2 regions of the Mesorhizobium sp. P2_H9 genome follow, and region 2 is predicted to be linked to the other one. Evidence: riboswitches for the same ligand, from Rfam matches in the RefSeq annotation. Region 2 holds a riboswitch; the other holds the start of a gene.

Region 1 (14,301 bases), on a different contig from region 2:
CAAAACCGGCGAGTACATCGTCTATCCGGCGCACGGCGTTGGCCAGATCGTCTCGATCGACGAGCAGGAAGTTGCGGGCCACAAGCTGGAACTCTTCGTCATCGACTTCCAGAAGGACAAGATGCGCCTCAAGGTGCCGGTCGCCAAGGCGACCTCCATCGGCATGCGCAAGCTGTCGGAAGAGGATTATGTCGAGCGCGCGCTGAAGGTCGTTCAGGGCCGCGCCCGCGTCAAGCGCACCATGTGGTCGCGCCGCGCCCAGGAATATGATGCCAAGATCAATTCCGGCGACCTGATCTCGATCTCGGAAGTGGTGCGCGACCTCTACCGCGCCGACAACCAGCCGGAGCAGTCCTATTCCGAGCGTCAGCTCTATGAGGCGGCGCTCGACCGCATGGCGCGCGAGATCGCGGCCGTCAACCGCATGTCGGAGACCGAAGCGGTGCGCCTCATCGAGGTGAACCTCAACAAGGGTCCGAAGCGCGGCGCCAAGGCCGACAACGAAGAATCCGAACAGGAAGAAGCTGCCTGATCGCTTTCGTCCCAGAATTCATGAAAAACCCGGCCTGGCGCCGGGTTTTTTGTTTCTGGGGTAAACCCTCTCCCTTGTGGGGAGGGTCGCTGCGAAGCAGCGGGGTGGGGGTGCAGCGCAGCCCCCGACCCGGACCTCCCCACAAGGGGGGGGTAGAAGGCCCTGCGATTGCCTACGCCTCGCCCGCCTCTTGCTTCAGCGTCGCGATAAAACGCTTGGTCCGCTGCTGTTCCGGATTGCTGAACAGCACGGCTGCCGGACCTTTTTCGACAACGACGCCGGCATCGAGAAACACCACTTCCTGCGCGATCTTGGAGGCGAGCCTCAGATCATGCGTCGCCATCACCATGGTCGTGCCTTCGCTGGCGAGCTGACCGAGCACGTCGACCACTTCCTGCGCCAGTTCCGGATCGAGCGCCGAGGTCGGCTCGTCGCAGAGCAGCACTTTCGGTGACGGCGCCAGCGCCCGGGCGATCGCCACGCGCTGTTGCTGGCCGCCTGATAGCGTTGCCGGCCACGCATCGGCCTTGTGCGCCATGCCGACCTTTTCGAGCAGCGCGAGCGCCCGCTCGCGCGCCTTGGCAGTCGGCCATTTCAGCACCGTCACCAGCCCCTCCATGACATTCTCGATCGCGGTGCGATGCGGGAACAGCTGAAAATTCTGGAACACCATGCCGGTCTGCAGCCGCAACCGCTGAATATCCCGCGTGGAGACCTTGACGCCCGGACGAAACTCCAGCGTCTCATCACCGATGCGCACCGTACCCGAGGTCGGGATTTCCAAGAGGTTGATGCAGCGCAGAAGCGTGCTCTTGCCGCCACCCGAGGGACCCACAAGCGCGGTGACGCTGCCCTCCTCGATGGCGACGCTGACGCTCTTTAGCACAAGGTTGTCGCCAAACCGCTTCTCGATGCTGGTGAGACCAATCATGAGCGCGCCTCCAGAAAGCCGCCATAGCGGTTAAGCCGGGTTTCCAGTCGCGTCTGCAGGGCTGAGAGAACCGAGCTCAGCGCCAGATACAGGATCGCCGCCTCGACATAGAGGATCAGCGGCTCGTAGGTGGTGGCGACGATGCGCTGCGCCGCCTGGAACATTTCCGGCACAGTAATGGCCGCGGCCAGCGACGTATCCTTTACCAGCGAGATGAAGGTGTTGGAGAGCGGCGGCACCGCGACGCGGCCGGCTTGCGGCAGGATGGTGCGCCGCATCGCCTGGCTCCAGGTCATGCCCATTGAATAGGCGGCTTCCCACTGGCCTTTCGGCACCGAGCCGATGGCCGCGCGGATGATTTCCGAGGTGTAGGCGCCGATGTTGAGCGTGAAGCCGATCAGCGCCGCGGTGAAGGCATCAAGCAGAATGCCGACTGACGGCAGGCCGTAGAAGATCAGGAACAGCTGCACCAGGAGCGGCGTGCCGCGGAAGATCCAGACGTAGAAGCGCACAAGCGCGACCAACGGCCTTGATCCGAACAGCCTGGCAAGTGCTGCGCCCAGGCCGACAGCCAAGCCGAGGACGAAAGACAGCAACGTTAGCGGTACGGTGAAGATGAGCGCCGCCCACAACAGCGTCGGCAACGAGTCCAGCATCAGTTGCAGCCAGTGCGGCACGAACGGCGCCTCCCCTCACACAACTGCCGTTCCCAGTCTGGCAGTGCGACTATGCGGTTGTCATATCAAGCGAAAAACGGCGAGCCATCAAAGACGGCCCGCCGCTATTTGTGATCGGGCCGGGCAAGCAACCCGCTCCGGGAATGCCGTTACTGCGACACGTCCTGGCCGAAATAGGTGTCGGCGATCTTCTTATAGGTGCCGTCGGCCTTGATGTCGGCCAGCGCCTTATTGATCGCTGCCACCAGTTCCGGATCGCCCTTGCGCACGATGACGCCGGAATACTCGGCGTTTTCCTGCCGCGCGGAGATCTTCACATTGGCGTCCGGCTTGTGCTTCTTGAAGTCGAGGAAGGACAGGCTGTCATTGATCGTGGCATCGGCACGGCCGGTGAGCAGCAGCTGGATCGACTGGTCGAAGCCGTCCGTGCCGACGAGTTCGGCGCCGTTGGCCTCGGCGAGTTTGCCGAAATTCGAGGTCAGCGACGACGCCACCTTCTTGCCCTTGAGATCGGGGAACGCCTTGATGGCGGTGTCGTCGCCGCGCACGATCAGCACCGCCTTGGAGGCGATGTAGGGATCGGAAAAGTCGTACTTCGCCTTGCGGGCGTCGGTGATGCCGACTTCGTTGATGACGGTGTCATAACGGTTGGCGTCGAGGCCGGCGATCAACCCGTCCCATTTGCCCTCGAGGAACTCGACTTTCACGCCGAGCTTGTCGCCGATCGCCTTGGCGATCTCGACGTCGAAGCCGACCAGCGCGCCGGCATCATTGTGATAGGTGAAGGGCGGATAGGTGCCTTCCGTGCCGACCTTGATGGTGCCGGCCTGCTTGATCTGGTCGAGATTGGCACCGGCGTGGCCGGTTGTGACAGCCAGAACCTGCAGCGTTCCGGCGATGACAAGTGAGTTGAGCCATTTCATTTTTCTGTGATCCCGTCCTTGGCCGGTGTCCGGCGCATTGTGAGAGCCGGAAACTGACAGATGCCGAGCCGCAAAATAAGGAACCAGATTTCAAAAATCGGCCGCGCCCGGAACCGAATTCTCAAAACCATGCCGGCTGGCGCCAACCAGCCGCGCTTCGGGTCGCTGCAACCTTGTTACCGGCAGCACAACCCACGCGACATGAGCGGCGGAACCAATCCCGCGCATGGCACGTTCTTGGCTGTTGTAGGGCACGGCGTCACCATTTCAACCACCCGACGCCAGACCAGGGATCGCGGTCGCCAAGCCGTCCGCAATGCCCGTAACAGGGAGCGCGGCGCATGATGGAAGACACGGCAGGACGGACCATGGTCCGCACGGCGATGAAAGCTCCCTATCTCGAGCGCGACGAGGAGCACATATTGGCGCTGCGCTGGAAGGAGAACCAGGACCAGCACGCGCTGCACCAGATCACCGTCGCGCATATGCGGCTGGTCATCTCCATGGCCTCCAAATTCCGTCACTATGGCCTGCCGCTCGGCGACCTGATCCAGGAAGGCCATGTCGGCCTGCTGGAAGCGGCGGCGCGTTTCGAGCCGGAGCGCGAAGTCAGGTTTTCGACCTATGCGACCTGGTGGATCCGCGCTTCGATGCAGGATTACATCCTGCGCAACTGGTCGATCGTGCGCGGCGGCACCAGTTCGGCGCAGAAGGCATTGTTCTTCAACCTGCGGCGGTTGCGCGCCCGGCTGGCGCAAGGCGCCGAGCCGATCTCCAACGCCACGCTCTACCGCGAAGTGTCGGTGGCGCTTGGCGTTTCCGAAGCCGATGTGGCGATGATGGATTCGCGCCTTTCGGCGCCCGATAGTTCGCTCAATGCGCCGCTCGCCGACGACGCCGGCGCGACCGAGCGGATGGATTTCCTGATCTCGGACGACCCCTTGCCCGACGAGATCGCTGGCGACACCATCGATGTCGAACGCAGGTCCGGCTGGCTGAAGACGGCGCTCGGCGCGCTCAACGCTCGCGAACTCAGGATCATCGAGGAACGCCGGCTGAGCGACGAGGGCGCGACGCTCGAAGCGCTCGGCGAGACGCTCGGCATCTCCAAGGAACGGGTCCGCCAAATCGAGGCGCGCGCCATGGAAAAGCTGAAAATAGCGCTGGTGCGGCAGAACCCGGAGTTCCTGGCGACGGCCGCCTGAACGCACCTGTGGAGTCTCTGAGGGTCAACGTAAGACTTTAATTAAATAAGAATATATCGCCGCCATGGCGGCATTCCTCTATATTTGTGGATTGTGACCCCTTTTACAGACCCGGCCGCTGCAAATTGCGTTCTTGCGACCGAACAGGTCATAGCGGATGGGGATTTGCCATGTTGCGATGCTACGCGATCCTTGCAGCCTTGGTCCTTGTGGGCCTCACGACATTCGATGCGCGAGCCGATCGGCGGGTTGCCTTTGTCATCGGCAATTCCGAGTACCGGGACATTCCCGCTCTCAACAATCCGGACAAGGACGCCGACGATGTGTCGAACACTTTTCGGCAGGCTGGCTTCGATGTGTTCCTTGCCAAGGACGTCACCAGGCTTCAGTTCGAGGAGCAGTTCCGCAACTATCTCGCGGCCGCGGACGGCGCCGATCTGGCCGTCGTCTACTACTCCGGCCACGGCTTCCAGATCGGCGGCGAGAATTTCCTGATCCCGGTCGATGCCTCGCTCAAGGATGCAGCCGACATCGAGGTCCAGGCTGTCAAGCTGGATGATGTGCTTGAGCAGCTGCGCTCGAAATCCAAGATCCAGGTGATCATTCTCGATGCCTGCCGCAACAATCCGTTCCCACGCAAGGACTATTGGCTGCGCGACCAGCTGATCATCACCGGCGGCACCGGCCTCGCGCAAGTCAAAAGCTCGCAGAACACGTTGATCGCCTTTGCCACGGAACCGGGAGCAATCGCCTATGACGGAACCGGCGATCTCAGCCCCTTCTCGTCGGCATTCTCGCGCCGGGCACTGGCGCCGAACCAGGAGATACGCACGGTCATGGCCGCGGTGCGCCGTGATGTCGTCAAGGCCACGGATGGCAAGCAGGTTCCGTGGGAAAACTCCTCGCTGATCGACGACGTCGTGCTGATGCGTCGCGTGACCCGGCCCTCGCTGCCGCCAGTGCTGGAGAAGGTCGTGCCGTCCGGCGCCGGTCCTGTCGCGCTGGACCTGCCGCAGCCTGTCGACGTCGACGGCGGCGCGGTCACCGTCAGCATTGAAAGCCCGCCGACGCTCGGCCGGCTGACGCTGGATGGCAAACCCGTCGAAGTGGGCCAGCCAATCCAGGGCAAGGATCTGCCGCGTCTGAAGATGGAGGTTCCCAAGGGCGTCGGCGCGCAGGAACAAGTGGACACGGTGGCCTACGCCACGCATGACGATTGGGGCGGCGAATCCAAAGGCGTTCTGGTGCTGCGGGTCATGAGCGGCGAGGGCGCTGACGGCAAGCAGATCATCGCCTCGCTCAAGAATGAGCAGAAGCAGCGGGTGCTTGAGCGCGGCATCCATGTCTCCGGGGCCGCCGAGGCGATCGGGGATCGCGATGTCAAGGTTCCGGTCGGAATAGGCCCGGTGCCGCTGAAGCTGGATCTGCCGGCAAAGGATCCAGGCATCAGCCTTAAGCTCGCCAGCTATCCGGCAACGGGAACGCTGTCGCTGCCGGACCGCATCCTGTCACCTCAATCGAGCCTGATGGCCAATGAAGTCAGTGATTTGCGTTATGAGCCGCAGGTCGGTTCGACAGCTGCCGTCGAGATCGGCTTCGAAATCCGAGCCAACAATTCGTCGAAGCGGGCGACGATGACGCTGTCGCCAAGCGTCGACCCTTGCGACCAGGCGGCAGGCGAACCCCTCGACCTGCAAGGTGTGGTCCCAGGACTGCTGCCCAACGAGATCGGCGGCAACGCGGTCGAGCTTTGCCAGGCGGCGGTCAAGGCCTACCCCGACATCGCCCGCTTCCACTACGAACTGGGCCGTGCCTTGCTGGCGTCAGGCAAGGTCGACGAAGCCAGCAAGGCGATCCAGGAGGCTGCCGACCGGGGACATGTCCGGGCCGTCTTCGAACTCGGCCGCATCGCCTCGTCCGGAATAGGGACGCCTGCGGATGCCACGAAAGCCAATGGCCTCTACTCAGAAGCGTCCGCCAAGGGAGACCCTTACGCGATGACGGCGTGGGGACGGTCCTTGTTCAATGGCCTCGGCGTGAAGCGCGATATCGGCAAGGGATTGGACCTGCTGCTCAAGGCGGCGGCGATGGGGCATAGCAATGCCATGAACGACCTCGCCGTGATCTTCAAGGACGGCCGCAATGGCGTGCCCGCCGACTCGGCCCGTGCCGTCGCCTTCCTCAGGGCCGGCATCGAACGGCAGAACATCTATGCGATGAGCATTCTCGGTCCTGCCGGGCGCAATGCCCTGGCGATCGCCGCCTGCACGCCCGAAACGAAAACAATCACGAAGATAAAGGTCATTCGCACGAAACCGCCCAAGGTCGCCAAGCCCAAAAGGGAGCCCCTCCCGAAACTTCTCGGACCGGTACCGAGCGAACCCGGTCCATTCATTGTGCCCTGGCGTGGCAGTGGTGACGGCAGTGGCGGACAACGCGGCGGCGGCAGCCCTGGCTGACCGCGGCGGTCGTTGGCGGCTGACCAGACGATGTGAGTGGAATCACCTTCGCCACCACCCGCTGGCGAGCCAAAGCACCGCCTGCCCGTCCGATTCTTACTTGTCGGTGACGATCTTGACCTTGTCGCCGGCCGAAACGGCGGCCCCTGGTGATAGCGCGTTGAGCACGCGGAACAGGTCGAGCTTGCGATCGACGCCGACCATCTGCGCCGACAGCGATCCCATGGTCTGCCCCGGCTGCACCGTGACGACGCGGATATGCAACGGCTTCAGCGCCGCCTTCTCGGCAGCACTCAGGATGCGGAACGAGCCGCTGACCGAGCGCGCCACCGGGTCCAGCGCGGTGCTGGCCGATGGTGCCGCCGTCAGCAGCCGGTAGACCTGGCCGCCGGCACGGATCACCGCAATATCGAACTGCCAGCCTTCGGCACCAGCATGCGCGGTCGCCGCTTCATTGCCGTTGATCGTCTCCTGCTTGACGCTGCTGTCGACGAGACCGGCCACCCAGCCACTGCGGATGTAGTCGGTCAGCGGCCGGTTCTTGTCGATCGCGACACCGTCGAAGCGGATCGCCATGTCGCCGGGGCCGGTGGCAGTCACCGCCGCGGCTGAATTGTCGATGATGAAACCGTCCGGCACCGAGAAGGACACGCCGAGCCCCGGATGCATGAAGGTCTGGCCGCGCACATAGCCTTCCTCCGGCGTGTCGCCGTAGAGCAGGCCGTCTATGCCGGCAAGGAAGGAGTCGCGGTCACGCGTGCCGACACCGGGCGCGCCGAACTGGCGGGCATGGCGCTGCGCCAGATCGATGCGCTGCGGCGTGTTGGGGTGCGTCGCCAGGAAGTCGAGGCTGGCGTCGGTGGCGCCGCTGATCGAACGGAAATCGGTATAGGCCGACATCGACTGCAGGAAGCGGCCGGCGGCAAACGGATCGAAACCCGCCTCGCCGATCGACTTGATGCCGATCGCGTCGGCCTCCAGCTCTTGGTTGCGCGAGAACTGGGCGAGCTTCAACTTGCCACGGATCAGCGCCGCCTTGGCGGTCGGACTGTCGCCGAGCACGTCGGAGACGACCTTGGTTGCCAACCCTTCCTCGGCCTCCAGCTGCTGGCGCTGCAGGCCATGGTTGGCGGTGACGTGGCCCATCTCATGAGCGATGACCGCGGCAAGCTCGGCCGAATCATTGGCCAGCGCCAACAGGCCACGGGTGACGTAGAGATAGCCGCCCGGCAGTGCGAAGGCGTTGACGTTGGGCGAATTGAGGATGGTGATGCGATAGGTCTGTGTCGGATTGGCCGACACCACCGTCAGCCTGCCGACGACCTTGGCGACCATGCGCTCGAGTTTGGCATCGGAATATTCACCACCATAGGTGGCGAGGATGCGCGGGTGCTGCGCCTTCGCCAGCTCGGCGAGCTTGCTGTTGGCGGCAACATTGTCGACCGTGATCGGCTTGTCGGACGGCTGGAAGCCGGATTCCTGCACGTCCGGAGGCGTGAACATCTGGCAGCTTGCCAGCGCCACGGCCAAGCCGGCCAGCGTGAGAAAGCGCGCCAGCAGACTGCGTCGTACTGTGTCTGTGCCGGTCGGCAGAACGGCTTCCTTTCGGCTCTCAACACATGATCCCGAACCGAAGGTTCGCGCCGGCGGCTTGGAGATCACGCACAAAATCAAAAACCTACAGCATCCTTGTCGTTCGAATGGACACGACGCTGTAGGGGCAAATCACGGCCTGTGCCGGACCAGTACTGGGCGGACCTAGCCACACTACCTTGACCATGGCAAGCAAGCGCCACTTCGCCTTAACCCGGTTTGGCCGTAAATTATGTCCGCTTCCGGGCAACATCTCGTGATCCGCCCGGACCCGTGCCGATATAGCGCCGAAAGGCGTCGGGGCCAGCCCCGGCAAAGAAATCAGCTGCAGCTCCGGTTGCCGCAACCGTACCATTGTCCAGGAACACCATGTTCTGGCCGACCCGGCGCGCGTCTTCAGGCTGGTGGGTCACGAACAGCACCGTCATCTGCCGTTCCGCATGAACGCCCACAACCAGGTCGAGCATGTCGTCGCGCAGCGCCGGGCCGAGCGAGGCGAAAGGCTCGTCGAGCAAGAGCACCGGCCGGTCGCGCACCAAAACGCGGGCGAGCGCGACGCGCTGGCGCTCGCCGCCGGAGAGTTCGCGTGGCAGGCGTCTCTCCTTGCCGGCAAGGCCGACGCGCTTGAGCGCCTCGGCAATTGCGGCGCGGTCGGCCTCGGTCAGGCTGAGCGAAGGCGAGCGGCCGAGCCCGACATTGCGTTCCACCGAAAGATGGGCAAAGAGATTGTTTTCCTGGAACACCATCGACACCGGCCGCGCCGAGGGCGGTTCGGCGCTGACATCGGCGCCGCCGATCAGCACCCGGCCCGACTGCGGTGTCTCGAAGCCGGCGACCAGATTGAGCAGTGTCGACTTTCCCGAGCCGCTCGCTCCCATGATGGCGGTGATTTTTGACGTCGCGAACTCGACGTCGAATAAGAACGGCACTTCAGCGTAGCTGAACGTGACCTGGTCCAACCGCACGGCCGCGCCTTTTTCGTCGCCGGCGCCCTGGTTCGCGGACGTCATGATTTTTCTCCCCGTCCGAGCCACTCTGCCGCCAGCACCAGCGCCAAACAAACCACGCCAAGCAGCAGCGCCAGGCCAGCGCCGTCGGCCGTGCGGTAGCTGCCCATGCGCGACAACAACAGATAGGGCAGCGTCTGCACGGAATCGCTGCCGAACAGCGCAATGACGCCGAGATCGCCAAGCGACAGCGCCATGGCAAAGGCAAAGCCGGTGGCGAGCGGCCGCCGCAGCGACGGCCAGTCGATCAGCCGCAGCCGGTTCCAGCCGGAAATGCCGAGCAGTAAACAAAGCCGCTCATGGCGTTCGCTCGCCGCATCATAGGCGGGGCGGACGGCGCGAAGGGCAAACGGCATCGCCATCACCGCGTTGACGGTCACGACCATGATCGGAGCAATGGCAAAGACATCGCTGACCGTGCGCAGGGCCAAAAACCAACCCGCGCCGATGACGATCGGCGGCACCACAAGAACAAAGCCGGCGCCGGTGTCGGCGGCGTGTTCGAGCAGCGTTCTGGCGCCAACGCGTCGGCTCAGTGACAACGCCCGCCGCGCCATGATCAGCGACAGCGCCAGCGCCACCGAAAGCAGCGCCGACAGGAAGGCCAGCACAGCGCTGGTCAGCGTCGCCTGCCGCACCGCACTTTCGCCGGCGAGACGGCCGAGATCGGCGTCGAGGCCCGACATCACTGTCGCCGCCATCGGTCCGGCGACGAACAGCAGAGCAACGACGATCAACGTGGCATTTAGCATGGTCTCCGTCACACCAGCCGAAAGATAGCGGCGCGATGCCACCGGCAGATTGGCGTCGCCGACGATGTTGGCGCCAAGCCGCGTCAGGGCCAGCACCACGGCAAAGGTCAGCGCGATCTGCAGCAGCGTTAGCGTGACGGCACGCGCGGGATCGAAATCGAAGCGCAGCGCCTGGTAGATGGCGACCTCCAGCGTCGTCGCGGCCGGCCCGCCACCCAGGATCAGCACGATGGTGAAGGAGGTGATGCAGAGCATGAAGACGAGCCCGGCGACGCCCGGCAGGGCCGCGCGCAATGTCGGCCACTCGATCAGCCGGAAGGCCGGCGCCGCGCCCATGCCAAGCTGGCTGGCCAGCCGCCACTGGTCGGCCGGTACCGTCCCCAGCGCCTCGAGGAACAACCGCACGCTGAGCGGCAGGTTGAAGAACACATGGGCGACCAAGATGCCGGACAGGCCATATATCCCGGGCCAGCTTTGGCCGCTGATCGCACCGAGCACGCCAGCGAAATAGCCGGCGCGGCCATAAAGGGCGAGAATGCCAAGTGCAGCGACGATGGCCGGCAGCGCCAGCGGCACGGCGAACAACTGCAGGATGAAGCCACGCCCTAGGAAGTGCGGATGCCGCGACAGCGCGCGTGCCACAAACAGCGCCGGCACTACGGAAAGCAGCGTCGAGAGCGCCGCCTGCCACAGCGTGAAGCGGGCGACACGCAGGAGATAGGGATCGAAGGCTGCCCATGCGCCCGAGAAATCGTGAGCGCCTTCGATGAGCAGCCCGGCAAATGCACCGCCGATCAGCAGCGCGATTGCGGCGAGCGCGACGATGCCGGCGATCATGCGGGGATCAGACGCGCGTTGCACGCTGGACCGCCAATCTTCGGATTGCGGCACTTACAAAGGATTGCGTTCCTTCGCGCCCCCCTCTGTCCTGCCGGACATCTCCCCCACGAGGGGGGAGATTGGCTATTCCACCGCTCCGCTTACTCCTGCGACCTCGGCAATTGGCGAAGGCCGCCATGACGGCCGATCTCCCCCCTCGTGGGGGAGATGTCCGGCAGGACAGACGGGGGCGCCATAGAGCGATCATCTTCGATCAGCTTGCCACAAAGCTATTTGCTCATCACCGCCAGCCACTCATCCACCCAGGCCTTGCGGTTGGCCGCGACCTCCTCGGGACTGAACAGCAAGGTCTTGGCCGGCTTGACCAGTTTGTCAAAGGCAGGGTTGAGCGGCTTGTCGGTCTTTCCGGCCGGGAACATCCAGTTGGTCTCGGGGATGACATCCTGGAATTTCGGCCCGGTCATGAAGGCGATGAACTTTTCCGCCAGCGGATTCTTCGCACCTGTCGTGGTGATGCCGGCAACCTCGATCTGCAGATACTCGCCCTCTTCGAAGGAAGCCGCCTGGTAGCGCTCGGTGTTTTCAGCGACCACGTGGTAGGCCGGCGAGGTGGTGTAGGACAGCACCATCGGCGCCTCGCCCTTGGTGAACAGGCCATAGGCCTCGCTCCAGCCCGGCGTCACGGTCAGCACCTTTGCCCTGAGCTTGGCCCAGGCTTCCGGCGCCTTGTCGCCATAGACCGACTTCACCCACAAAAGCAGGCCGAGACCCGGCGTCGAGGTGCGCGGATCCTGGATGACGATCTTCTCGTCGGCACTGCCTTCGACCAATTCCTTCAGGCTCTTGGGCGGGACTTTTAGCTTTTCGGTGTCGTAGACGACGGCGAAATAGCCATAGTCGAACGGCACGAAAGTGTCGTCGCTCCAGCCGCCGGGCACGTTGACATCCGACACCGCGCCATGCGGCGCAAACAGGCCGGAGGCCTTGGCCTCGGCGGTGAGATTGGTGTCGAGGCCGAGCACGATATCGGCCTTGGTCGCGGCGCCTTCCAGCTTGACGCGGTTGAGCAGCGCCACGCCGTCGGCGACCGAGACGAAGTCGAGGATGCACGCGCATTCGGCCTCGAATTCCTTCTTCACCGCGGGGCCCGGACCCCAGTCGGCGGTAAAGCTCTCATAGGTGTAGACGGTGAGCTTTTCCTGGGCCGATACCGGCTCGGACGTGGCAAAAACAGATGCCGCAAAAACTGTTGCTGAGACAAGAGAGTAAAAAAGCGTGCGCATCGGCGCCTCCTTCGTTCGCGTTGAAAGGAATTGAGGCGTCGGGCTATCCGAAACGTCTAATCCCTCCGCCGGTACAAACCGGATCAGGTTCAGCGGGTTGGCAAATCTGCCTCTCAGCCGGTCCGCGAAGATTGCGTCCGGCACCCCGTTAGAGCGTTTCGACACATAGGCCCGGCCGATCGACCGCGCAAGTGGGAGTTTGCCGCCTTCCGTTTCTCGTGCCGGGCTGGTAAGGGCCACCGGATATGAGCACATTCACCATCCTGCTTGGCGGCGATCTCATCCGCACGCCGCTGCTCGACCGCCAGGTCGAAGGCACGCGCGTCATTGCCGCCGATGCCGGCATCGGCCATGCCAGGATGCTGGGCGTGATGCCGGAACTCTGGGTCGGCGATTTCGATTCCGTGCCGGCCGATCTGCCGGACGATCTGGCGTCGGTGCCCCGCCAGGTGTTTCCGCCGGAAAAAGACAAGACCGACGGCGAATTGGCCATCGCCGCCGCGCTCGAACGCGGGGCAACCAGCCTGGTGCTGGCCGGCGCCTTTGGCGGCAAACGCGCCGACCATGCTTTCCTGCATCTGGCGCTCAGCATCCACCTGGCCGAAACCGGTACGCAGGTGCTTCTGACCAGTGGCGCGCAGGAGGGCATCCCGTTGCTGCCGGGCACGGCCGGTTTCGACTATGCCGACGGCACGCTGTTTTCGATCCTTGGCTTTTCCGATCTGTCCGGCCTGACCGTCACTGGCGCCAAATGGCCGCTCGCCCATGTCGAGGTTGCCTTCGGCTCCTCGCTGACCATTTCCAACGAGGTCAAGGGCCGGCTCGAAATTGCACTGGGTGGTGGCCGCGCACTGTTGCTTGCTCACCCCTACCCTCTTCCAGAAAGCTGACATGGCGCCGCCGCTTCTCAATCTCGACGGGATTAAACTGACTTTTGGCGGCACGCCGTTGCTCGACGGCGCTGCGCTGACGGCATCGGCCGGCGACAAGATCGCGCTGGTCGGCCGCAACGGCTCCGGCAAGTCGACGCTCTTGAAGATTGCCGCCGGGTTGATCGAACCGCAGGACGGCGAAGTGTTCCGCCAACCGTCGGCGACCGTGCGCTACCTTCCACAAGTGCCTGACATGGACGATTTCGCCAGCGTCCGCGCCTATGTCGAGGCAGGATTGGGACCCGCCGACGATCCCTATCGCGCCACCTATCTGATGGAGCATCTCGGTCTGTCCGGCGAGGAGCGACCGAACGACCTTTCCGGCGGCGAGGCAAGGCGCGCCGCCCTTGCCCGCGTGATGGCGCCGGAGCCTGATATCCTGCTGCTTGATGAGCCGACCAACCATCTCGATCTCTCGGTGATCGAATGGCTGGAAGAGGAGCTCGCCCGCACCTCCTCGGCACTGGTGGTCATTTCGCACGATCGCCGCTTTCTCGAGCGCGTGTCGCGCGCCACCATCTGGCTCGACCGCGGCCAGACCCGCCGTCTCGACAAGGGCTTTGGCCATTTCGAGGAATGGCGCGACGTGGTTCTGGAAGAGGAAGAGCGCGAGCAGCACAAGCTCGGCCGCCAGATCGTGCGCGAAGAGCACTGGCTGCGCTATGGCGTGACGGCGCGGCGCAAGCGCAACATGCGCCGGCTCGGCGAATTGCAGACCATGCGCCAGCGCTTTCGCGGCCATCGCGGCGCCGAGGGCGCGGCAAACATGGTGGCCAGCGACGCCGCCGAATCCGGCAAGCTGGTGATCGAGGCGAAAAACATCGAGAAGAGCTTTGGCGACCTCACCGTGGTCAAGGGCTTTTCGACCCGCATCCAGCGCGGCGACCGCGTCGGCCTGGTCGGGCCGAACGGCGCCGGCAAGACGACGCTGCTCAAGATGCTGACCGGCGAGATGAAGCCGGATGTCGGCTCGGTGCGGCTCGGCACCAATCTGGAAATCGCCACGCTCGACCAGAAGCGCGAAGCCGTCGATCCGCAAGAAACGCTGGCGCAATATCTCACCGACGGGCGCGGTGAAAACCTTGTCATCAATGGCGAGCAGCGCCATGTCGTTTCCTACATGAAGGATTTCCTGTTCAAGCCGGAACAGGCGCGCACCCCGGTGCG
Region 2 (14,301 bases):
AGCGGCCGCCGTCGACCCGCTCAGTCCAGGTCATCGGCTTGACGCCATCCTGCTGGCTGCTGCGAAAATCCTGGCGGTAGCGTATGCCCGCCTCGCGCTGCTGGCGCGACAGCGAGGTGATGCCGGTCAGCGGGTCGACATTGCGCACGCGTACGATGCCACCGGTCGAGGTGTAGCCGTCATTGGACACCTCATAGACGCGCCGCGCCTCCTCAGTGCCCGCCGCCAGTCGCTTGCGGCCGAAGGCGTCGTCCTTCAGCGCGAAATCATGACCGATCTCCTTGCGGATGCGCACCTGCTCGGCCTCGCCCTTGGGCAGTTTCGGCAGCTTGGGCTTGGCTTTCTGCGCGGTTTTGCGGCTCATTGCGTGGTCCCTTGTGGGTTGGTTGCCTTGAGAAGCTTGGGTTCTGTGAGGCGGCGCTCGCGCGGCTCGATGCAACCGCCCGGCCTTGCCGCGCGTTGTGGGGCGACAGCAAATGAAATCGACAGCGAGGTGTAACCCCGTGGGTACGATGCGAACCGGACGTCCGATCACAGTGAGCTTTGACGGCGAGACCTGGGTGATCGACAGCGTCAACGATGCCGCCGACTTTCTGCAGCGCTGGCCGGTCGACCGGCGCGGCCATGTCTACCGCAGCGCGCTCAACGCCTGCAGTGCGGCGATCGCGGCGCAAATCTCCACAGTCGACGCGCTGAAGGCGTTCACCGGCTTTGCCCGGGTGACCGGGATTCTCGTCGCCAATGACGACCCGGCTATGGTGTTCGAGCCCAGGAGCGTTCAAAGCCGGGTGCCGAAATAGCGTCGACAGCGCTGGCGCCCCCTCATACCGCCTCCGCGACGGGTCGGCAAAAGCGTGCCTGGTGATAGGCGCAGTAACTCTTCAGTGCCCGTGTGCGCAGGCCGCAGCACAACATGTCCGATCCCGGTCGGCTGCCGGGGGCGTCGTTTTCCGGGTCTTCCTCCAGCGTCAAATCGAGCGGCGCGCGGCAGCGGCCGAACAGGCAGTCGATGAAGCGCATGGCAGCAACATGCGGCTGGCGTCTGACGACGAGCAGACGCGGCGCCGGTGGCTTGAGAGCCTCGGGCACCGCGCCTGGCTCGCCCAGGAACAGGCGCGGCGGCAGCCAGGCCGACGGTAGCAACTTGGCTTGCCCCGTCGGCTTTGTCTGCAGACGGGCCAGCCTTGCCGACGCCTCTGGTGATTCATGCCTCGGAGTCTGTTTCGACGGCCCGATCTGCTTTCTGGATTTTCCCGCCTGGGCAGGCCTTGCGTTTTTCCTGGGACGACCGCCGGACCTACCGCCCTTGGGGTTGGCAAAGCCGATCGTCTTCAGTGCCGGGTTGCGGTCGACGATGCCGATGATGGCGTTGCGCGACACCGGGCTGCCGCGCAACGCGGAAAGCCGAGTGGCGATCTTCGAGGCCGACAGGCCGTCCTTCAGCCAGATGGCGATCTCGTGCAGTTCGGTGTCGGTGTAGCTGCTCATGGTCGATACCCATTGGCTGCGCGGCCGCCGGCGGCGCTGGAAACAGTGTCGGGTTCAGTGGAAGCCATGGTCAGCCTCCGATGGGTACCGGTCGGAGGCGCGGCTTCTATCCGCCGAGGCGCAGCATGGCTGCTTCGGCGGCTTGCCGGGTGACGCCGGAAACCGCCCTGCCCGTCAGCCGGTCGAACAGGATGACGGTGCCGTCCTCGGTGCGGATGCAGGAGGTGCACTGCCTGCTTGCTGCCGCGCCCTCTGGCAGGCCGGTCTCGTCAGGAAGCGTGGCCGGAGCCGCGGGGGAAACGGCTCCGGCCGTTCCGGTCGCCTGAGCAGGATCGACCGGATCCGGGACAAGTGCCCCGGGTCTCGTCCAGGCCGGGGAGGAGGACAGCCCGGACGAATGGGTTGAAACGAAGCGCGCGTTCATGCCGGAAGTGATTTTTGGTTCGTTCATGGTTTGTTCGTACAATACGTACGAAAATTACGCAAGAAAAATCGTACACCTTGGACGATAAATTTCAGGCAAAATGTACGAATGCAGGAACCGAAGCACAGATTGCAGCAGGCGCGGGCCGAGGCGGGGTATGCCTCGCCGAGCGATGCCGCGCGCGTGCTGCGCGACATCAACAAGAACACGCTGATCAGCCACGAGAACGGCAACCGACCGCTGTCGCGCAAGGCGGCGGAGAAATACGGCCGCCTGTTCGGCGTCGATCCCGGCTGGCTGCTGTTCAATGGCGATCATGCGGACCGCGGCCACCCTTTCGGCTTCGACGAGGCAGGCACGCCGATCGTCATGCCGATGCCCGCCACCGTCGACGTGCCGATCGTCTCGTGGATCAGCGCCGGCGAGCTCGGCAGCCAGGAAACGGTGGTCAACCTCAGCGACTATCCGACCATCCCCACTGCCGACCTCGAGCAAGGCGAATGGATCGCGCTGCGCGTCGACGGCCCGTCGATGAACAAGATCTCGCCGCCGGATTCGATCATCTTCGTCAATTTGCGGGACAAGCGGCTGGTGACCAATGGCTGTTATGTGATCGCCGACGAAAGCGGCCAGGCCACCTACAAGCGCTACCGTCCCAACGAGAACCCGCCGTTCCAGCCGGCTTCCTACATGAAGATCCCGCCGCCGGAACTGGAAGGCGCCATCACCATCATCGGCCGGGTGAAGCGCTCGATGATCGATATGTAGGGGTGGCTCGCCGCGGGCGGAAATGATCCGCCTGGCTCGAGCCCTGACCTGGTCCTGGTCCAACCAGTGCAATTTCTGCTTGCATTCCGGAACAAAAACAGAACTATAGAGTAGCTGCGGTCGCAGCCGCAGTTACTTCGGGGGGAGAACAGCAATGTCACGCCGGACAGGCGCAGGTGCGCGCCCATTTGTTGTATGGCTGCTGCGCGGGCCGTTGCGGCTGGCGTTGGTCGGGCTGGCGGTGCTTGGCGGTTCGGCGCTCGCGGCAGATAAGGACTATGCCACCTGCTTTAGCGAGGGCAAGGTCGATGCCGACCAGCAGATTGCCGCCTGCACCCCGATCGCCGAGGACGCAACCGAGATTCCCGATCTGCGCGTGCCGGCCTATTTTGTGCGTGGTCTCGCCTACGCCCAAAAGAATGATCTCGACCATGTCATCGCCGATATGAGCGAGGTGATCGCGCTCGATCCGACCTATATGCCCGCCTTTACCAATCGTGCCATAGACTGGGAGAGCAAAGGGGATTTCGATCGAGCCGTCGCCGACTACACCAGCGCAATCGCGCTCACGCCGGACGACGCCAGCCTCTATGTCAATCGCGCAAGGGCGCTCGGCAAGAAAGGCGAGCACGATCGTGCCATTGTCGACTGCGATAAGGCGATCGACATCGACCCCGCCAACGAGATGGCTTACGGCGTGCGGGGCATTGCCTGGAGCGACAAGGGCGACAACGCCAAGGCTGAGGCCGACTTCGACAAGGCCGCCAGTGTGCGCAAAGATCCCGCCACTCCCTACTACGACCGCGCTCTGTCTTGGGCGAGCAAGGGCAAGCGCAAGCACGCGGAGGCCGATTGCAATCATATTGCGAGTATCGATGCGGAAAAGGGGAATGCGTGTACGCGCCAGATCACCGAGGCACTCGGCGAGCCTGGCTCGGATGCTGCCCAAACCCACAATTTCCGCGGGGTGGCGTGGCAGGGCAAAGATGATCATGATCGCGCCATTGCCGAGTTCGACGAGGCGATCAGACTGGATCCGGCAAATTCCACCTTCTACTTCAACCGCGCCAAGAGCTGGGGCTTGAAGAAAGACTATGCCCGCGCTCTTGCCGATCTGGATGAAGCAGTCCGCCGCGACCCAGCCAACGCCCAGGCTTACCGAGTACGCGGCATAACCATGGCCCGGATTGGCAATTCAAAGGAGGCGTTCGCCGACCTCGACAAGGCGATTGCGATCAGCCCCGATGATCCGAAATCGTACTTCATCCGGGCACTTGTCTGGGAGACGAGCGATGCCGACAAAGCAATCACCGATCTGGACAAGGCCATCGCGCTCGATCCGGCCAACGCCGATTACCGGAAGGAAAGGCTAAGCGTTCAACTCGCCAAGCGCAGGGCGAGCCCGCAATCCGCCGACAAGGCGCCGGACCCGGCGCCCAGCCAGGCCGCGAGAGCCGCGGCTCCGGCTGCGCCTGAGACGGTCAAGCCTGCCACGCCTCCCGTAGACGAGCCGCTGCAACTATACCCCAAGGAGGATCATTCCGAGCTCGTTGCCTGGAACCTGAAACAAGGGTTGGAGCAGCAGGTGCAGGGCTACGTCGCCGGCGCGATAGACTCGTTCAGCGCTGCGATCGAACTCGATCCCTACAACGCCGAGGCCTTTTACAACCGGTCGCTTGCCGAGGCGTCTCAGGGGAATTACGCCGTTGCCGCCACCGACTGCCGGCGCGCTATTGTGCTCGACCCGAAGCGGGCGGGCTCATGCAACGAACACACGCCGGGCGAACCGGCCCAATCTGCTGCCGGAGAGAAAAGGGATCCGGCAGCCGCAAAAATCCTGATCGATCGCGCCAATGTGCGGCTGGAAAAACATGGTGTCGAGGGTGCGCTGCTCGATCTCGCCAAGGCCATCAGCCTCGACCCCGACAATGCCGACGCCTATCTTGTGCGCAGCCGCACGCGATCGCTGAAAGGCGACGAGGCCGGGGCAGCGGCGGATTGCCGGCGCGCCATCGAGCTCGATCCGAAGCGAGCGGGCGGCTGCGGGGAGCGGGTTGCCGGCAACGACAGACAGCCGGCCTCGCCGCCAGACAAACAACAGGCAAAGCCGTCGGCTGCCGTTCCGAAGTTGACGGCGACGGAAGACACGCTGGTGGCAAAAGCCCTGGAGGCGAAAGACCCGCGCGCGCTGGAAGCGATCCTGGGCGGCGATGCCTTCCTGGACATGGGCAAGTACGACAAGGCGATCGGCGCGTATGACCAGGCGATCGCGCTCGATCCCAACAACCGCTTCGCCTATTTCGGCCGTGGCAAGGCGTGGGCTGCCAAACGCGACTACAGTCAGGCCATCGCCGACTACGACAAGGCGATCCAGTTCGCCCCCGATTTTGCGGCGGCCTATTCTCGCCGCGGGCTCGCCAAGATCACCTCGATCGACGCCGATGGCGCTCTTGCCGACTGCGACCGCGCCGCGACGCTCGACCCGAAGGCGCGCGACGCATTTTACTGCAAGGGCATGGCCTGGCATGCCAAGGGCAACGCCGGGCGCGCGATCGCCGCCTATTCAGCGGCGATCGCGATCGATGCGAAGGATGACGCAAGCTACTATGGGCGCGGTATGGCGCGGGCCGACCGGCAGGACTATGAGGGCGCCATCGCCGACTTCGACCAGGCGATCAAGCTCGACCGGGGCAATGCCGATTATGCCGTCGGCCGCAAGGCGGCGGAGGCGATGAGGGGCGAAGGCGACACTGCGGCCCCCACCGAACCCGCGGCCACGCAGGACGACGCCAGCAACGCGCAGCCCGACAGCCAGCTTTCCGCCTCCAAGTTGGCAGCGTTGATCCAGGCCACCGATCCGGGCGTTCTGGTCGCGGTCCATAACGGCGATAGCCTGCTGCACGAGGGCAAGTACGACGAGGCCATCAGTGCCTATGCAGAGGCCATCGCGCTCGACCCCGACAGCCCCCTTGCCTATTTTGGTCGCGGCAAGGCCTGGGACGCCAAACACGCCTACGCCCGCGCCATTGCCGATTACGACAAGGTCATCGCAATCATCCCGGATACGGCTTCGCCATATATTCGCCGGGGCCTGGCCAAGGCCGCGGCAGGCGATGCGGAAGGTGGCTTGGCCGACTGCAGCCGGGCCACTGAGCTTGACCCCAAGGCGCGCGACGCATTCTTCTGCACTGGCGCGGCCTGGCACGCCAAGGGCGACATCAGGCGCGCGGTCGAAGCCTATTCGGTGGCAATCGGGATCGATCCGAACGATGCCGCCAGCTACTATGGGCGCGGCATGGCGCGGGCCGACGGCAAGGACTATTCGAATGCCATCGCCGACTTCAACCAGGCCATAAAGCTCAACCCTGGCAATCCTGACTATGCGGTTGCGCGCAAGGCGACGGTTGCCGCGCAAGCAAAAGGCGGTGCCGGATCTGACGCGGTCGGCTCGGACCCGAAAAACCTCAAGGCTTTCATCGATCGCGGCGATGCCTTCTACAAGAAAGGCAAATACGATCGCGCCATCGCCGAATACAGCCGCGCGATCGCGCTCGATCCGCGAAAGGCCTCAGCCTATATCGGGCGGGGCATGTCGCTTGTCGAGAAAGGCAAATATGACGCGGCCATCGACGACTACGACAAGGTCATCGAACTCTATCCCGCCTATCTCGATGCTTACCTCGGCCGCGGCGTCGCGTGGACCAAAAAGAACGAACCGGATCGCGCCATCGAAGATTACAGTCGCGCGATCGAACTCGACGGCAGCTACGCGCCTGTCTATTTCGGGCGGGGCAACGCCTGGTTTGCCAAGGGCAATTTCGACCAGGCGATTGCCGACTACGACCAGGCCCTGAAGCTCGATCCGAAGCTGACGCTTGCCGGCAAAGGTCGCAAGCAAGCGTTGGCGGCAAAGGCGAAAGCGAGTGCTGCAAAGCCAAACCAGACCGGCATTGCAGCGATGAAGCCAGCCAGAACTTCACCGGCCGCAGTGACATTCAAGCTTGGGTGGGCACTGCATGAAAAAGAAGACTATGATGGCGCCATAGCCCAGTACAGCAAAGCGATTGTTCTATATCCCGCATTCCACGATGCGTATCTCGCCCGTGCTCTCGCCTGGGAGGCCAAAAGCGACTACGTCCATGCGGTCGCCGACTACACTCAGGCAATCGCGCTCAATCCGAATATTGCTGAGACTTACTACGACCGCGGCCAGAACCGCAGTTTGCAAGGTGACGATGAAGGGGCGCTTGCGGACTACGGCAAGGCCATCAGTCTCAACACCGCGGACGCAAGGGTCTATTCCGAACGCGGCCTTATATTGATGGGCAAACATGAGGATGATGCGGCGTTGCGCGATTTTGAAAAGGCACTCAGCCTCGATCGCGGGAACCCGTTTGGCTATTTGGGCCGGGGCATTATCCGGACCAGCAAAGCCGATTATGACGGAGCCATCGCCGATCTCAGCCAGGCCATAAAGCTCCAGCCGGATTTCGCCATGGCATACACAGCCCGAAGCAAGGCTTGGGACGCCAAGGGCAATCGCAAACGCGCCGAGGCCGACCGCAAGAAAGCGCGCATCCTCGGGGCAGAGTGAGGCGGAAGCTCTCTGTCGCGTTTCGGCGACATCTCCCTCGAAGGGGAGACCGGCGGCTTCCATGCCGCTACCCCAGACACGCGTTGCTGAAATACCCCTCGAAATCCGGGCGTTCTTTCAGCGCCTTGCCGTCGGCGTCGCGCAGGATGCCGGCGGTGAAGAGGTAGGCTCCCATCGCCTCGATCTTGGCCTTGTCGATGGTGCCGATGACGCCGCTTTGGCTGCGCAGGAAGTGGCCGTCGACCAGCATCTTCAGCGAAGCGTGGATCAGCGCCGGATCGGTCAGGGCGTCCTTGTTGGACGCTATCAGCAGGTCGCCGGCTTCCTGCGGGTGGTCGACGGCGAACTGATACCCGCGCAGCGTTGCCTCGATGAAGGCAGAAGCCGCCTTCGGGTTCGCTGAAAGAAATGCATCGCTGGAGGCGATGAAGGTTGTGTGCTCGTCGGGCACGCCGTAGTCGGCATAGCGGAAGGTGCGCTGCTTGACGCCTTGCAGCTCGGCCTGGACACCTTCCCAGGTCGCGACCTCCAGCGTGAAATCGACCGAGCCGTTGGCCAGCGCCTCATAGGCGGAGGTGCCGAGCGTCACCGTCTCGAAATTGCCCTTGCCGCCGTCATGGCGGATCATGGTCGAGATCAGCGTGTTTTCCCAGGCGCTGCCGAAGCCGCCATAGGTCAGGCCGTCGAGGTTTTTCGGGCTCTTGATGTCGCTGCGCGCGGCATTGAACACAAGCCGGCCGGTCTCGGCCTGGACCACGGCATAGACCGCCTTGAGATCGGCGCCGGCGGCGCGCTGGGTGAAGAAGCCGGCACCGGCGATGCCGAAATCGGCGATGTGGTTGGCGACCAGCGTGCCAGCGCCGGTATCGCCATAGGGCAGGATTTCAGCCTGCAGCCCGGCCTCGGCATAAAAACCTTTGTCGCGGGCGACGAACAGGCCGATGTGGTTGGTGTTGACGGTCCAGTCGAGCGCGACGGTGACTTTTTGCGGCGCCGCGAAAGCGCGTGAGGGCAGTCCGGCGACGAGCGTCAGCAGCAGGGCCTGGCGGCGTGTCAGTGAAATCATGGTCATTCTCCTTGTGCAGGGTTGAGAAGCGTGTCGAGGATTTCGGCTTCGAGGGCAGCAGTGTCCGCGCCAGAGCCGCGCGGCGGCACCTTGATTTCGCGCACGATGCGGGCCGGGCGGGCCGACAGCACATAGATGCGGTCGGACAGGAACACCGCCTCGCGCACGTCATGAGTGATCAGCAGCGCCGTCCAGCGGTGGCGCCGCCACATGGCCTCCAGCCAGCGCTGCATGGCCGCGCGGGTCAGCGCGTCAAGCGCGCCGAACGGCTCGTCGAGCAAAAGCATGTCGCGCTCCTGCACCACGGTGCGCAAAAGGGCGGCGCGCTGGCGCATGCCGCCGGACAGTTCGGAGGGATAATGCCGCTCGAAGCCGGCGAGGCCGAATTCGGCAAACAGCGGTGCGACGCGGGCGCGGGCGGCCTTGCGCCCGACGCCCTGCACCTCAAGGCCGAGCGTGGTGTTGTCGAGGATGCGCCGCCATGGCATCAGCGCGTCGCGCTGCGGCATGAAGGCAAAATGGCGGCCATGGTCGTCGAGCGGCGCGCCGTCGAAGATCATCTCGCCCTCGCCTTTCAGCGCACCGGTCAGCAGCTGAAAGATCGTCGATTTTCCGGCGCCGGACGGCCCGAGAATGGAGACGAATTCGCCGGCGCACACGCTGAGCGAAATGTCGGCGAGCACATCGAGGTCGCCGAAGCGCTTCTTGACGTGGCGCAATTCGAGCCGGGTCATAGTCCTGCCCCGGCGCGTTCCTGTCCAGCCCGCTCCCACGGCATGACCAGCCGCTGGATCAACACCGTTGCGCCGAACAGGAGCAGCGTCAGCCCTGCGCTGACGGCGACGGCAGCCAGCACCAGATCGGGGCGGAAATTGTTCTTGGCGTTGAGCATGTAGATGCCCAACCCTTTTGCCGCGCCGGCATATTCGGCGAAGATGGCGCCGACCACAGCATAGGTGATGGAGATGCGCAGACCGGCGAAGAAATAGGGCAGCGCCGAGGGCAGCCGCGCCGAGAGGAAGACGCGCCAGCGCCCTGCCCCCATGGCGCGCAGCATCTGGCCGATCTCTTGCTCGGTGGCGTCATAGCCCTTGGCCAACGCCACCAGCATCGGAAAGAAGGTGACCAGCGCGACCAGAACGATCTTGGGCATCAGGCCGAAGCCGAACCACAGCACCACCAGCGGCGCGATGGCGATGAGCGGTAAGGTCTGGCTGACGATGAGGACCGGAAACAGCGCGCGCCGAAGTGGCGGCGAGAAATCGATGAGCATCGACAGCACGAAGGCGGCGCTGAGCGAACAGGCAAAGCCGAAAAGCGTGGCGCGGATGGTGGGGATGGCATTCTCCACCAGCGCGTCGCGGTTCAGCAGCGCCTGTTCCAGCACACGCGACGGCGCCGGCAATATCGTCGGTTTGATGCCGGAGAACCGGGCATACGTCTCCCACGCCAGCAGCAAAAGGCCGACCGAGGCGATTGCTGGCGCTGCCTTTGCGATGGCGGCGATGAAGCCCGCGAGCGGGCGCGAAGGGGCGGATGGGACCACTGAAATAACCTTTGACGGACGGGCGCGACAGGAGCGCGCAAAAAGCTCAGACAGCGGACGGGCTGTTGGCCGATATCGTGACGTCGAGGGTTACGTGGCCGGCGCCCGGCCCGAAGCGGCAGAAGGCCTCGTTCAGCGCCGCAAACACCGGGCCGGCATCGCCGCGCAATTTGGTGCAGAAGTTTTTCGAGCGGTCGTAGACGCCGGACTGTTTGAGGAAGTCGATGCAGCCGTAGATCTCGTCCATGTGATCGTCGGTGCCCATCACATAGAGCGAGAATTGCGCCGCCGTCGGCTGCCCGGTGGCGCCGGCCTTGCGCACCGCGGCAATGGCGGCGTCCTTGCGGGGGGCGAGTGGTCCGGCAGGCCCGCTGAGCGCATCGGTGCGGCAGATCGGATCGTCCGGCTCGCCCGGGCAGCCGCGCGAGATCGCCGCCGACAGCACGCAATGCTGGCCGCTTGCCGCTGCCGCCACGAACAGGTCGCGCATCGCCGGGAACAGCACTTCGGGCGGCCCGACCAGCAAGGTCGAGATGTCGTCGGTCTCGATCCTGAGCCTGTCGCGCCAGGGATCGAGCGCGCCGAGCGCGCCAAGGATAACGCCGACGAAATCGTCGGCCATGGGATAAAGGGAAATCTGTGCGCCAGAAAACATCGCCCGCCTCGCTCCGCTGGTATTACCCAGATCAGCTTCTAGGGTCTGTGGGCTTGCCGCCCCCGTCTCAGCCCCGACCGTACGGAGCACCCCTGTGGATTGGCGCGTTAAAGCACTGTTCGAAGGATTGCGGAAGGGGGTTTTTTCGACACGTGGCGGGAAAGCGTTGCGCCAGCTCGCTGCCACAACGTGTCAAAGGAGCCGATTTCGTACAAAATGTATTGACCGTCATTCGTACATAAAGTACTATTGCCAACCCATGGGAGATCCGGATGAGCACCGCAAACCACGCCGGCTTCGCCGATCTCTCCCGCCCGCTCATCTCGACAGCATCGATCGAACATCGCGAGCGTCTGGCCGGCGCATGGCGCATGGCCAGCCAGGACATCGCCGACGACATCCGCTTCATCCGCCAGTATCTGAAAGTCATTGCCGAGAAAGAGGAGAGGCTGTCGTCAGGCACCCTCGTGCACAGCCGCGTTTACACCGAGGCCTGCGCCGGCTGGCTGCCACAGACGGTGGCGCGCTATTTGCGCAATCTACGCCAGATCACCGAATGCGAGTTGGCGATGACGGCGGCCGGCATCCGCTTTGCGCTCTCCAGCTATGCCTGGGACGCGTGAGGGGCGCCCTTCCGGCCCGCTAATCTCGCCGAGCCCGTCCCGCGGTCGTCGACTGTCTCCCGACGACGCCTTCGCGGCTGCTCGGCGCGCGGGCGCGGCTCCAAGCCGAGGCAGAACGCGCCTCACCGCATCATGGGTGAGAGGCGGTTAGCCCTTGCCTGATTTGGGTTTGGCCGCCTTGGCGGCGGCTGCCGGCTTCGGCGCCGCTTTGGGCTTGCTGACTTTGGCGGCAGCAGGCTTCTTTGCGGCCGGCTTGGCTTTCGGCTTGGCAGCCGCGCCGTCTATTTCGGCCGTGGCCTGGTCCCAATGCTGCTGATGCGCGCCTTCGGGCCGGCCCGCCTTTTCCCAGATCGCGTGCGCCCGTTGGCGAATGCGTTCATGCCTGTCGTCCGTCACTCCTGCCTCCATCGGTTCGATTCGAATCCCGTGAGCAGGCACTGTTTTAGCTGAAATTTCGAGCGCCGTCTTTGGTGTCAACGCGAAGGCATCATATCCATCGGCAGTCAGGTCCTGTCGGACAACACCGCAACGCCAAGGAGCGCCGCCTTCTTGGTGATCAGGGCTTCCAGATCCGCATCCGAGCGCTCGGTTCCGGTGCGCTCCCGCACCATTGCAATCACTGTCCTCATCGACAACAGCGCACTGCTCCGCTCGGCGAGCAGTTTGTCGACGGATTTGGCCACATCGGGCGACTCGGCATGCCGCAACATGAGGGGCTCCTTCCATATCCCCAGCTGGCACTGCCCTGCCTGCCGCCCCCGTTCGGGGACGACAGGGAAGGCAAGCGTCAGTCGATGACCTCTACGATCTTGTGGGTGGCAGGGTCGACCAGAACGGTATGGTCGCCGACGACAGCGTATCTGTACTGAACGTCGGGAACCTCGATCGGCTGAAGTTCGACGGTGTCAGGCAGAGTGGAGCCGACATTCAGTTCGACGCCGAGGAGATTGATCGAAGCCAATGGGTGCTTGTGCACATATTCGCGAATGACCGTCTGCTGTTGGGGCGAAACGACCACCACGTCTTCGGCTACGGCAACGCCAATGCCAGCCAGCAGAGCCAGGCCGGCAGCGGCAGGAATCAGAAGGTTTTTCATCGTTCTCTCCTGTTGTTTGCAAGCTTCGCCCTGCCCCGCCTGATGCGAGGACTTTCATGGTTCGAGATGGCGAGCTCTATAGGGGGCAAACGTCGGGGGAAGCCTGTTGTTCCCTGAGAAATGGCTAATTGATCGGGGACTCATTGATCCGGGGAACCGCATGGCGCTGTTGCGCATTGAAGGCGCTGCAACGCTTTCCGGGAGGTCTTCGACATGGATGAAATGCTGTTTCACGCGCCTGTGGCCATCGCTGTGGGGGCTGGCTTCAAACGCGACATCGCCTCACTGGCGCAGATGCAGAATTTCCTGAAGGAATGGCCGCCGGCGCGGCGCGGTGCGATCCATGCCACTGCGCTGAAGGCATGCGACGCGGCGCGCGCCGGTCATCTCAGCGCCGACCAGGCGCGCCGAGCGTTCATCGGCTTTGCCGAAGCCGCCGGCATTCTGTGGACCGGCGTCGACCCGGTGACCGCGCTTCGCGAGGCAAAGTTAGCCAGGAACGCGCGCAGTGGCACCAGCAACAGCCAGGAGAATTGACGCCCGTCCGACCTCGGGGCAGCGCTTACTGCTTCGGAGGCTGCTGCGCCGGCACCTCGCCGGGTTTGATCACCGGCGTCTTGCCTTCGTCGGGCGGCGTGATGACGCCCTGGTCGCCGGTGGGCGGCGGCTGCAACACGCCATCGCAAGGATCGAGTGTCTCGGACAGGCTTTCGTTGTTGGACTTCGTCTGCCCGTTCCGGTCTTGCGGCTGAGCCTGGCAAGGCGTGGATGGGGCGGGCGCTTGACCGGTCTGACCGTTTGTCTCCGCGGCCGCCGGGCCTGCCAGCGTCGCCATCAGCAAACAGGGCAAGAGAGCGAGTGTCTTCATGTCCGGCTCCTTTCAAGCTCAAGTCATGTCCTTGCAAAGCAGATTGGCGCCTATTGGTTCCCCGCGTGCGGGACGCGACTCGCGTCGAACGGAGCCGGCGGCATAGTCATGAGTTCAACATCGGAGACTTGTTTCAAAGACAGGGAAGCCAACGATGGAACCGCGCGGAAAGCCACGAAGCAACGACGAGGTTGAAGCTCCGACACGGGAGCAGCAGGACTGGGACGCCATCAAAGGTGCGAAAATCCTGCCTGACATTGCGGAGGAAGACGGCATCGAGAAGGACCGCGAATTGCCTGACGAGGACGACGACGATGCCTATCAGGACAGCGATGACGCCCTGCCCGACGACGCCGAGGAGGCCGCCATGAAGCGCGATCCTGCCAGGCGTGGCGGTCCTTTCGACGAAGTCTAAGCGGAAGTAGTGGTTCTGACAATTTTACGCGTAGAGGCTGCAAAAGTCTTCGCAGTCGGCTATGGCTGCGGCTTCAGGGCCGGGGCCAATAGGACATGGTGCGCGAAAGCTACTCGATCATCGTCGAGATGGAGAATGCCAAGGCGATCGACTGGCACGAGATCGGCGTCGGTTTCGCGGCACTTGCCCGCGAGATCAGGGCTGCAGCCGATCTCGGATATGCGGCAAAGCCGCAAGTCATCTTCGTCCATTCCGGAGAAGCCTTGGACACACCGCTTTTGCAGGATGAGATTGCCGCCAGAGTGCCGGAGCTAGTCATGGCCGCGACGCTGGCCTTCGCCGCCTTGCCCGACGGGCGCTATTACGAGCTGAAGAACCGCGGCATTGCCGAGGCGACGGGCGAGATCGTCATTCTTTGCGATTCCGACTGTGTCGTCGAGCCGGGCTGGCTGCCGGCTTTGCTGAAGCCGTTCGAAAATGCGCGCACGGTGGTGGTGAACGGCTACACCTATCTTGGCTATGATGACTTTGCCTCGCGGACCTTCGCGCTGCTGTGGTTCTTTCCGCTTCGCGACCATGACCAGCGCTTTGCCGCCAAGCGCGCGCTGAACGCCAACAACTGCGCGTTCAGGCGAAGCTGGCTAGCCGGTCATCCGTTTCCGCAAAGCAACGGTTTCAAGGTCTCCTGCACGCTGCTGACCAGGCAATTGCAGGCGGAGGGCCATGACCTGATGAGGGTCGCGGCGGTGGCCAGCCAC

Evidence for each region. Region 2 has a riboswitch for thiamine pyrophosphate ahead of AC1DXN_RS30185 (YkoF family thiamine/hydroxymethylpyrimidine-binding protein). Riboswitches for the same ligand answer to the same signal wherever they lie in the genome.
Region 1: linked by a shared signal. The riboswitch ahead of thiB (thiamine ABC transporter substrate binding subunit) and the one ahead of AC1DXN_RS30185 (YkoF family thiamine/hydroxymethylpyrimidine-binding protein) in region 2 are both predicted to bind thiamine pyrophosphate.

The regions. Positions count from the first base shown of each region.
Region 1 is NZ_JBFUFX010000010.1:2,012-16,312, reverse strand. Features, by position in the region: gene AC1DXN_RS19655 (CarD family transcriptional regulator) at 1-532, shown strand, start outside; gene AC1DXN_RS19650 (amino acid ABC transporter ATP-binding protein) at 705-1,463, opposite strand; gene AC1DXN_RS19645 (amino acid ABC transporter permease) at 1,460-2,140, opposite strand; gene AC1DXN_RS19640 (amino acid ABC transporter substrate-binding protein) at 2,290-3,063, opposite strand; gene AC1DXN_RS19635 (hypothetical protein) at 3,124-3,408, shown strand; gene AC1DXN_RS19630 (RNA polymerase factor sigma-32) at 3,405-4,268, shown strand; gene AC1DXN_RS19625 (caspase family protein) at 4,439-6,727, shown strand; gene AC1DXN_RS19620 (M48 family metalloprotease) at 6,824-8,230, opposite strand; gene thiQ (thiamine ABC transporter ATP-binding protein) at 8,551-9,330, opposite strand; gene thiP (thiamine/thiamine pyrophosphate ABC transporter permease) at 9,327-10,916, opposite strand; gene thiB (thiamine ABC transporter substrate binding subunit) at 11,189-12,202, opposite strand; TPP riboswitch at 12,246-12,360, opposite strand; gene AC1DXN_RS19600 (thiamine diphosphokinase) at 12,448-13,092, shown strand; gene AC1DXN_RS19595 (ABC-F family ATP-binding cassette domain-containing protein) at 13,094-14,301, shown strand, end outside.
Region 2 is NZ_JBFUFX010000024.1:1,666-15,966, forward strand. Features, by position in the region: gene AC1DXN_RS30140 (DUF6456 domain-containing protein) at 1-364, opposite strand, end outside; gene AC1DXN_RS30145 (DUF982 domain-containing protein) at 513-800, shown strand; gene AC1DXN_RS30150 (GcrA cell cycle regulator) at 823-1,488, opposite strand; gene AC1DXN_RS30155 (hypothetical protein) at 1,595-1,939, opposite strand; gene AC1DXN_RS30160 (LexA family transcriptional regulator) at 2,021-2,680, shown strand; gene AC1DXN_RS30165 (tetratricopeptide repeat protein) at 2,835-7,274, shown strand; gene AC1DXN_RS30170 (ABC transporter substrate-binding protein) at 7,342-8,340, opposite strand; gene AC1DXN_RS30175 (ABC transporter ATP-binding protein) at 8,343-9,074, opposite strand; gene AC1DXN_RS30180 (ABC transporter permease) at 9,071-9,886, opposite strand; gene AC1DXN_RS30185 (YkoF family thiamine/hydroxymethylpyrimidine-binding protein) at 9,933-10,541, opposite strand; TPP riboswitch at 10,532-10,645, opposite strand; gene AC1DXN_RS30190 (hypothetical protein) at 10,814-11,164, shown strand; gene AC1DXN_RS30195 (DUF2934 domain-containing protein) at 11,312-11,560, opposite strand; gene AC1DXN_RS30200 (hypothetical protein) at 11,668-11,874, opposite strand; gene AC1DXN_RS30205 (DUF1236 domain-containing protein) at 11,952-12,260, opposite strand; gene AC1DXN_RS30210 (DUF982 domain-containing protein) at 12,474-12,797, shown strand; gene AC1DXN_RS30215 (hypothetical protein) at 12,823-13,128, opposite strand; gene AC1DXN_RS30220 (hypothetical protein) at 13,283-13,543, shown strand; gene AC1DXN_RS30225 (glycosyltransferase) at 13,639-14,301, shown strand, end outside.